2 regions of the Rhizobium pantanalense genome follow, and region 2 is predicted to be linked to the other one. Evidence: predicted binding sites of a transcription regulator. Region 2 holds the regulator's gene; the other holds the start of a gene.
The links. The regulator LexA, encoded in region 2, represses DNA repair genes until DNA is damaged. The targets are predictions, from matches to a motif close to TGTTCNNNNTGTGTTCNG.
Positions count from the first base shown of each region.

Region 1: a site for LexA is predicted at 1,678-1,695, ahead of dinB (DNA polymerase IV). Genes of this name have one in related genera too.

Region 1 covers NZ_JAQJCH010000020.1:16,585-20,435, forward strand. The annotation lists gene PH558_RS32490 (pyridoxine/pyridoxamine 5'-phosphate oxidase) at 1-433, shown strand, start outside; gene dinB (DNA polymerase IV) at 527-1,624, opposite strand; gene PH558_RS32500 (hypothetical protein) at 2,007-2,330, shown strand; gene PH558_RS32505 (GNAT family N-acetyltransferase) at 2,369-2,929, opposite strand; gene PH558_RS32510 (Orn/Lys/Arg family decarboxylase) at 2,952-3,851, opposite strand, start outside.
Region 2 covers NZ_JAQJCH010000005.1:175,654-179,504, reverse strand. The annotation lists gene kdsA (3-deoxy-8-phosphooctulonate synthase) at 1-537, opposite strand, end outside; gene PH558_RS14965 (VOC family protein) at 534-1,421, opposite strand; gene lexA (transcriptional repressor LexA) at 1,841-2,563, shown strand; gene PH558_RS14955 (ComEC/Rec2 family competence protein) at 2,544-3,851, opposite strand, start outside.

The DNA of each region.
Region 1 (3,851 bases), on a different contig from region 2:
CCAGCGTGGCTGGCACTTCGCAACAACAGGCAGCGGGCCGAAAGGCCGGCAGATCGCCGCCAATCCCTCTGTGTCACTCACCTTCTACTGGCCGCAGCTCGGGCGGCAGGTGCGGCTGCGCGGCATGGCGTTTCAGGCCGAGGCGCATGAGCGCTATGCCGATTTCCGTGCACGCGCGCCGGGCGCCAAGGCCATTGCCCTGACCGAGCGACAGAGCGAGGTTCTGGGGTCGTTGCAGGAGCTTGATGACGCATTGGCACTGCAGCATCGGCGGTTGCGGGACGAGCCCGATCTTGTCGCTGCAAATTGGGCGGTTTTCATCGTTATGCCGCATGAGGTTGAATTCTGGCAGGGTGACGCCGAGCGCCGTCACCATCGCTTGCGATACCGGCGTGAAAAGGCAGGCTGGCTGAAGGAGCGGCTCTGGCCTTGATGATTTTTCGCTTTGACGGCCGCGGTTGTCCGTTTCCGTTGCTTTGGGTGGAAAGATTAGACCGCCATTGTGACCGCTGAGGATCAGCATCCTTCAGATGCCGAGATCGAGCTGGGGCTGTAAGCTCCCGTCGCCGGCCTCTTCGTTCGTCAAAGACGAAAGCGTGATGCCGAGCAGCCGGATCGGCCGCGTAAACGGGTGGACGCTTGCCAGAAGCGCCGACGCTGTCTCGAGGACAGCGCCAGCGTCTGCGACCGGCAGCGAGCTTGTCCGACTGCGTGTCGCCTGGGTGAAGTCCGAATATTTGATCTTCACGGTCACCGTCTTGGCGCTGAAACCGCCTGTTTCGCAGTAGCGCCAGACCTTCTGCGCAAGCGGCCGCAGCTCCGCCGTCGCCAGCTCGAGATCGTCGATATCCTCGACGAACGTATCCTCTGCGCCTATGGATTTGCGGATCCGGTCGGGCTTCACCTGGCGTTCGTCGATGCCGCGGGCAATGCCGTAGAAATAGGGGCCGGCCTTTCCGAAATGCTCCTGCAGGAAGGCGAGGGATTTCGACTTCAAGTCCAGCCCGTTTTCGATCCCGTATTTGTGCATGCGCTCGGCCGTCGCCGGCCCGACGCCGTGGAACTTCTTGACAGGAAGCGTTTCGACGAAGGCGGGTCCGTTCTTCGGCGTAATGACGGCCTGGCCGTTGGGCTTGTTGAGGTCGCTTGCCATTTTGGCGAGGAACTTGTTGTAGGAAATACCGGCCGAGGCGTTGAGGCCGGTGACCTGCTTGATCTTGGCCCGGATCTCCAGCGCGATCTCGGTGGCGATTTTCATTCCCTTGTGGTTCTGGGTAACATCGAGATAGGCTTCGTCAAGCGACAGCGGCTCGATCATCGACGTATATTCGGCAAAGATCTCGCGGATCTGCTGCGACACCGCCCTGTAGACATCGAAGCGTGGCGGCACGAAAATCAGGTCCGGACATTTGCGTTTTGCCGTGACCGAAGGCATCGCCGAGTGAACGCCAAAGGCGCGGGCTTCATAGCTTGCGGCCGCCACGACGCCGCGTGCCGCCGACCCTCCGACCGCAAGCGGCTTGCCACGCAGCTCCGGATTGTCTCGCTGCTCGACGGATGCATAGAATGCATCCATATCCACATGGATGATCTTCCGGACAGGCTTTGCGTTGGCGTCGTTCATGGCGACCTCGGTCATCATGCAGATTTAAGCATGGACCCTTCAATTGCAGAATCTGAAACAAATACAGAACATATCATCCCTGATGATGATATCAAACCAGCTCCGTTGCCGTGCAGGAGAGACGAGGGCAAATCGCTCCGCGACAGTCATTCGCAAGTGCCACCTTGAGATGCCTTCGAGGCTTCTTATCTCTTGTCCGTCCCCCAATACGGAGCCTCAAGATGGGCCAGATCGCAACTGAACCACTTTCCGACCTGCTGATGGAGATCCTCCCGCCCGAGCGTGACGAGGAATCCCGAGCCGATGGCACGGCATGCCTGTGCTGTCGAAGGCTGCGATCGGCACGAAAGATGGATGAGGACGGCTGCGGCATATGTGACGAATGCCTGGCGCCATGACGGACGCCACGCCGCAGCTGCCGCCCGCCGAATTGTCGGACTTCGAAGCTGCGCTTGCAAAGCTGTCTGACGGCTATTCGGAGGAGTGCTTTCGAGGTCGCCCCTGGGGTGTGACGGTCAAGCGATCGGCTGACGGGAAACGGATCTGGCTCTATGGCGAGGAGCTTGGCGGGACCGATATCGTCAGCTTCAATCTCTATGTACTTTCCGGAACAGGCCTCACTCTCAAGCCCTGCGAAATGTCCTCGTCGAAGGTCATAGATTTCGTTTTAGGCTTCATGCCGGCTCCAATGCAGCAGCCTGTATAAGCCAGCAGCTTTGCCGGCCGGCAACAACCCCTTCTGCTTCAGCGGGTGGAGAGCGGCGGCGGAGGTGGCTGCGTGGTGGAGCCGGGACCGAGCGAGCGCTGGACCATCACCGTGTCAGCCCAGCGGCCGTAACGATAGGCAACCGCCGGCAGCAGGCCGACGCGAACGAAGCCGAAGCGTTCGTGCAAGGCGAGAGAGGCCGCATTGTCGGCGTCGATATAGCCGATCATCTGCCGGAAACCGGCCGCAGCACAGGCGTCGATCAGCCCGCGCATCAGCAGGCTCCCAACACCTTGACCGACATGGTCGTGATGCACATAGATCGAATGCTTGACGGTGTAGCGATAGGCCGGGCGCTTACGAAACAACACCACATAGGCATAGCCGACAACCTTCTCACCCTCGATCGCAACGACATGCGGGAAGCGTTTGTCCTTCAAATTTTTACGCCGCTCGCGCAGATCGTCCGGCTGCGGTGTGTCGCTATCATCAACTCCGGCCTCGACGCCGCGGTGAATATGGCGGCGATAGATAGCCAGCATGGCATCGACGTCGCTCTCGCGGGAGGGGCGAACGATGATTGTTTTATCCTGCTTCATGTCCGAACCTGAATTTCCAAGCCTATTCCGCGACGACGTAGGTATAGAGCCGGATTTTGCCGGATGCATCGATCTCGCGATAGAGGCCTTGAATCTCCACCTCGAAGCCGGGGAAGGTGTTGAAGCAGGTTTCGAACATTTTGAGATAGTCGATCATGGGCTTTGCCTGTTCCGTCAGGCGCTCGCCGGGCACGATGGTCGCAATCCCCGGAGGATAGACGACGAAGGGTGTCGTCGCGATGCGGCCGGCAATGGCGTCGATCGGCAGATAGTCGACATCGTTGCGAACAAGGCAACGTGCGGCATCATGCGGCGACATGGCGATCGGCGGCAGGTGTTCGGCGGAAAACTGCTTCGTCTGCAGGGCGCTGACATCGGCCTGGCGGAAGAAATTGTGCATTTCAGCGCAGAGATCGCGCAGGCGCACGCCCGCATAGCGGCCGGGACGGCGGCGGTAGAATTCCGGAATTGCCTCTTCCAGCAGCGCATTGTCGTCATGAAGCTTTTTGAACGCGACAAGGCCGCTGATCAGCGTGCCGGCCTTGCTGGCCTCGACACCGGGCGTGAGGAGGAACAGCAGCGAATTCAGGTCGTTCTTTTCCGCGACGATACGGTTTTCGCGCAGATATTGCGCGACCACCGGCGCCGGAATCCCATGCTCGGTGTATTTACCCGTGGCTCGGTCGAAACCGGGGGTAAGCAGGGTGAGCTTGTTGGGATCCGTCATGGCGAAACCCGGCTCCATGCCGGAAAAGCCGTGCCACGCCGCATCGGGCGTCAGGTGCCAGAAGGCGGGATTGGTGGCGAGCTGGTCGGTCGCGACGCTTTCCCACGGCACGTCGTGCACGGCGCCGGGGCTTGACACATCCGGGATCGTGACCCGATCCGGCACGAAGGGCTCGAAGAACCAGCGGCGTTCCGG
Region 2 (3,851 bases):
ATAGCCGAAGGAAGCGCCGCGCTCGCAAAGAAGGATGTTCGGATTGCCGCTGTCGTTTAGCTTGGCAAGCACGTTCTTCATGTCCCATGGCGCAAGGAACTGGCCTTTCTTGACGTTGACCACGCGGCCAGTCTTGGCAGCGGCAACCAAAAGATCGGTCTGGCGCGACAGGAAGGCTGGGATCTGAAGGACATCCACCGTCTTGGAAACGATGGCACACTGCTCTTCAGTGTGGATATCGGTCAGAACCGGGAAGCCATATTCCTTCTTCAGGTCTTCAAAGACTTCCAGCGCCTTTTCCAGGCCGATGCCGCGCTTGCCGGACAGCGAGGTGCGGTTCGCCTTGTCGAAGGAAGATTTGTAGACAAGGCCGATGCCGAGCTTGCCGCAGAGCTCCTTGAGCACGCCGGCAATCATGAAGGCATGATCGCGGCTTTCCATCTGGCAGGGACCGGCGATCAGCGACAGCTTCGCGGTATTGGAAAAGAGAACCTTGGAGGCACCCTCGCCGACGGTGACTTCGGAATTCGTGCTCATATTATCTCCTCGAAGGCGAATAGCGCGCCCTGACCGGGTGCCAACCTCGCCAATAGACGATTGTTCTTACGCGTATAGGTGACGCCGTTAGCAGTGAAATGCGACGATGTCACGGAAAGATCGCGCGTTTTGAAAAGGATTGCCCTCGCCCTGAGCCCCTGATCATTCGTGCAAACAGGTAGATCATAGAATGCCTCCATTCCTTCCGGCGTCAAAATCTCCAGATCGGCGTTGGCGGCCTTGATCGTCAGGCCAAAGGAATGCTCCATAATGCGCGGGCCACCGACAAGCTCCTCGAAGAAGCCGCGATAGGCCCCCGGCTTCGGCGTGCAAAGCGCTACCCGCGCGATACCAGTCACGCCGTTCTCGTGACGCTCGAGCACGCCGCGGTCAGCCGGCAGCGGATTGACGCGCTGACAGCAGAAAGCGAGAAAATCCGGCGCACGCAGATCTGCGGCGAAAGCAAGACGAAAGCCGGCCGTGGTTTCCGTTCCATCCGGCATCTTCATCGGACGCGAAAAATCCAGCATTCGACCCGCCGAAATAGCAGCTGCTTTGAAACGCTTATCATCCACCACCGCGTCATCCGTACCGAATACCACGGCCGAGAAGCCATCCTCCCCCACCCGGAAACGATAAGCCTGGTCGCGCGCGACGAAAACATTGCCATCCACGATGCTCTTCTCGCATTGCTCCGGAGATGCGACGCCCAGAGGTTCGAGATAGGTTTTATCGGCAAGGAAGACGCAGGCATTCTGCGTGCCAAAGGGGTGGCACGCATCCGGAGCCACCGTGAAACCGAGCTTGCCGAGGCGTTCGCGTGCCAGAGCGATGTTGACGGTCGGCAGCACGAGATGATCCAGCGGATGCGGAGACGAAATCATGGCTTCTCCTGTTTGCTTGCGGAAGCAGATTTGCGCCCATCGCCCGCGCAATTCAAGATGGAAGCATGGAACACCCGGAGCACACGACATGGATCGAAGGCAATCTCGCAAACGTGATTGCTGATTCTCTGCCATGGCCGGCTCATGCAGTCGCGCGGCACGTTCGTCCAAATGCTCGGCGCACGGGCTGAACGACAAAGTCGCGGAAGCGAGTAGAGCGGCATTTCCCTTATTTTTCTGTGGGTTAACGCAGATACAGCGCCCCGATGTTCCGAGCCGATCCATTCGCAAATGGTAATTATTTAACTGACCTCACAAGGCTTTACCGAAATTTAAGCACTTGCGGAACACATATGGAACATATAGTGTCCGTTCTGGATTTGTTTCACAGCTTTTCTTGATTCTGGGGTTCCAAGACGATGTTGACGCGCAAGCAGCAGGAACTGCTTCTGTTCATTCACGAACGCATGAAGGAATCCGGTGTTCCGCCATCTTTCGACGAGATGAAGGATGCATTGGATCTGGCATCGAAATCCGGTATTCATCGCCTGATCACGGCGCTGGAGGAGCGAGGCTTCATCCGCCGGCTGCCGAACCGGGCCAGAGCGCTCGAAGTCATCAAGCTTCCCGACGCCTATAATCCGAGCCTGCAGCAGCGCCGAGGCTTTTCACCGAGCGTCATCGAGGGCAGCCTCGGCAAGCCGCAGTCCGTTGCCCCGCCCGCTCCGTCGAAGGTGGCAAATGACGATCACAATAGCTCGGCGTCGGTGCCGGTGATGGGCCGCATCGCTGCTGGCGTTCCGATCTCGGCCATCCAGAACAATACGCACGACATCACCGTTCCCGCCGACATGCTCGGCTCGGGCGAACATTATGCGCTTGAAGTTCGAGGGGATTCGATGATCGACGCCGGAATTTTCGACGGCGATACGGTCATTATCCGCAATTCGACGACGGCCAATCCCGGCGATATCGTCGTTGCACTCGTCGACGATGAAGAAGCGACACTGAAGCGCTTCCGCCGCAAGGGTGCCTCCATCGCGCTCGAAGCCGCAAACCCGGCCTATGAAACCCGCATCTTTGGGCCGGACCGGGTCAAAGTTCAGGGCAAGCTCGTGGGCCTTATTCGTCGCTATCACTGACCGGTGAATTGTCGACGACGGGTGACGCTGGCGCAATTGGCGCGTCGAATGTGCCTGTGCGCCAATTATAAATTCGATGCCTGGTCCATGGACGTTGCGGGTTCTCGAATGCGGCTGAGATAATGGGCTTGTCTGCGGTAAGTATCATTTCGATGGAGCCGGTTTTACGCAATGTCGCACCCGTTATGAGCATTGCTCCGGAACGGCAGTAGTTCAACCGCAATCGGATTGGCGTTACGACGATATTCGCCATATCGCAGGCAGAGGGTAGATAGGCTGCGTTCTCGATGGTGACCAATATCGCGCCGTTTTCGAGGATGGCTGCGCACCATGCTCCTTTCTGGCAGGCGAAACTGCCCTGCATGGTGCGGTCCAGGGCCTCCTCCATTGCCGTGCGGACAGCCTTCTGTTCTTCACTGTTCAATCGCTTATGGCGATCTGCCTTGCCGATTTGTGGAAGTCGGTTGTCGGCAGGGAGCATGGTCGGAGGCTGATGTTCCGCCGCAACCAATGCCTTTTGCCATTGTTCGAAAATGAAGGCCTGCGGTCTCTCGCGATTGGTCGCGAGTATATCGTCCTGGCGCAAGGCGACCAGGACGCCATCTTCGGAGATCATCAGGTCGGGTTTCGGTATGCCGGATCCGAATGCCGCCAAGCCTATGGACAAGAGTGATAATAGCAGGCCCAGATGGCGAAGCCGGGTCCGCAATATGCTCATGATCAGGAAGCCGATAATGAATGTCGGCATCAGCCAGGCCGGCTGGCGGCCGAAGGTAATGTCGCCTCCCCAACCAGCTACGGTTCTCGCGATCACGATGACGAGCTCCAGTCCCTCTCCGGTGACTTTCCAGAAAGGTCCGTCGAGACCGAGCGGCATGAGCAGCATCGCCGCCATGCCGAATGGCATGACGACAAAGGAGACGATGGGCATAGCCGCGAGATTGGCGGCGAGTCCGTATGTCGCCAACCGGTGAAAATGCTCGATCGAGAAGATGGCTGTCGACGCGCCGCCGATGAACGAGGTCGACGTCACGCCTGCGAAGAAGCGCATGACGAACAATAGCGGACTTAATAGACGGACGCGCGGCAAAATGTTTTCGCGATGCCGCCGCCGCTTCCACAGCGAATATCCCGACACCAGCGCCAGCGTCGCCGCATAGGACATCTGGAAACTCGGGCCGAGCACTTGCGACGGCGACAGTACAAGAATGATAATGGCCGAAAGTGCGACGTTGCGCAGGCTGATCGATGGCCGATCGAAAAGCACGGCCACGAGCATGATCGCCAT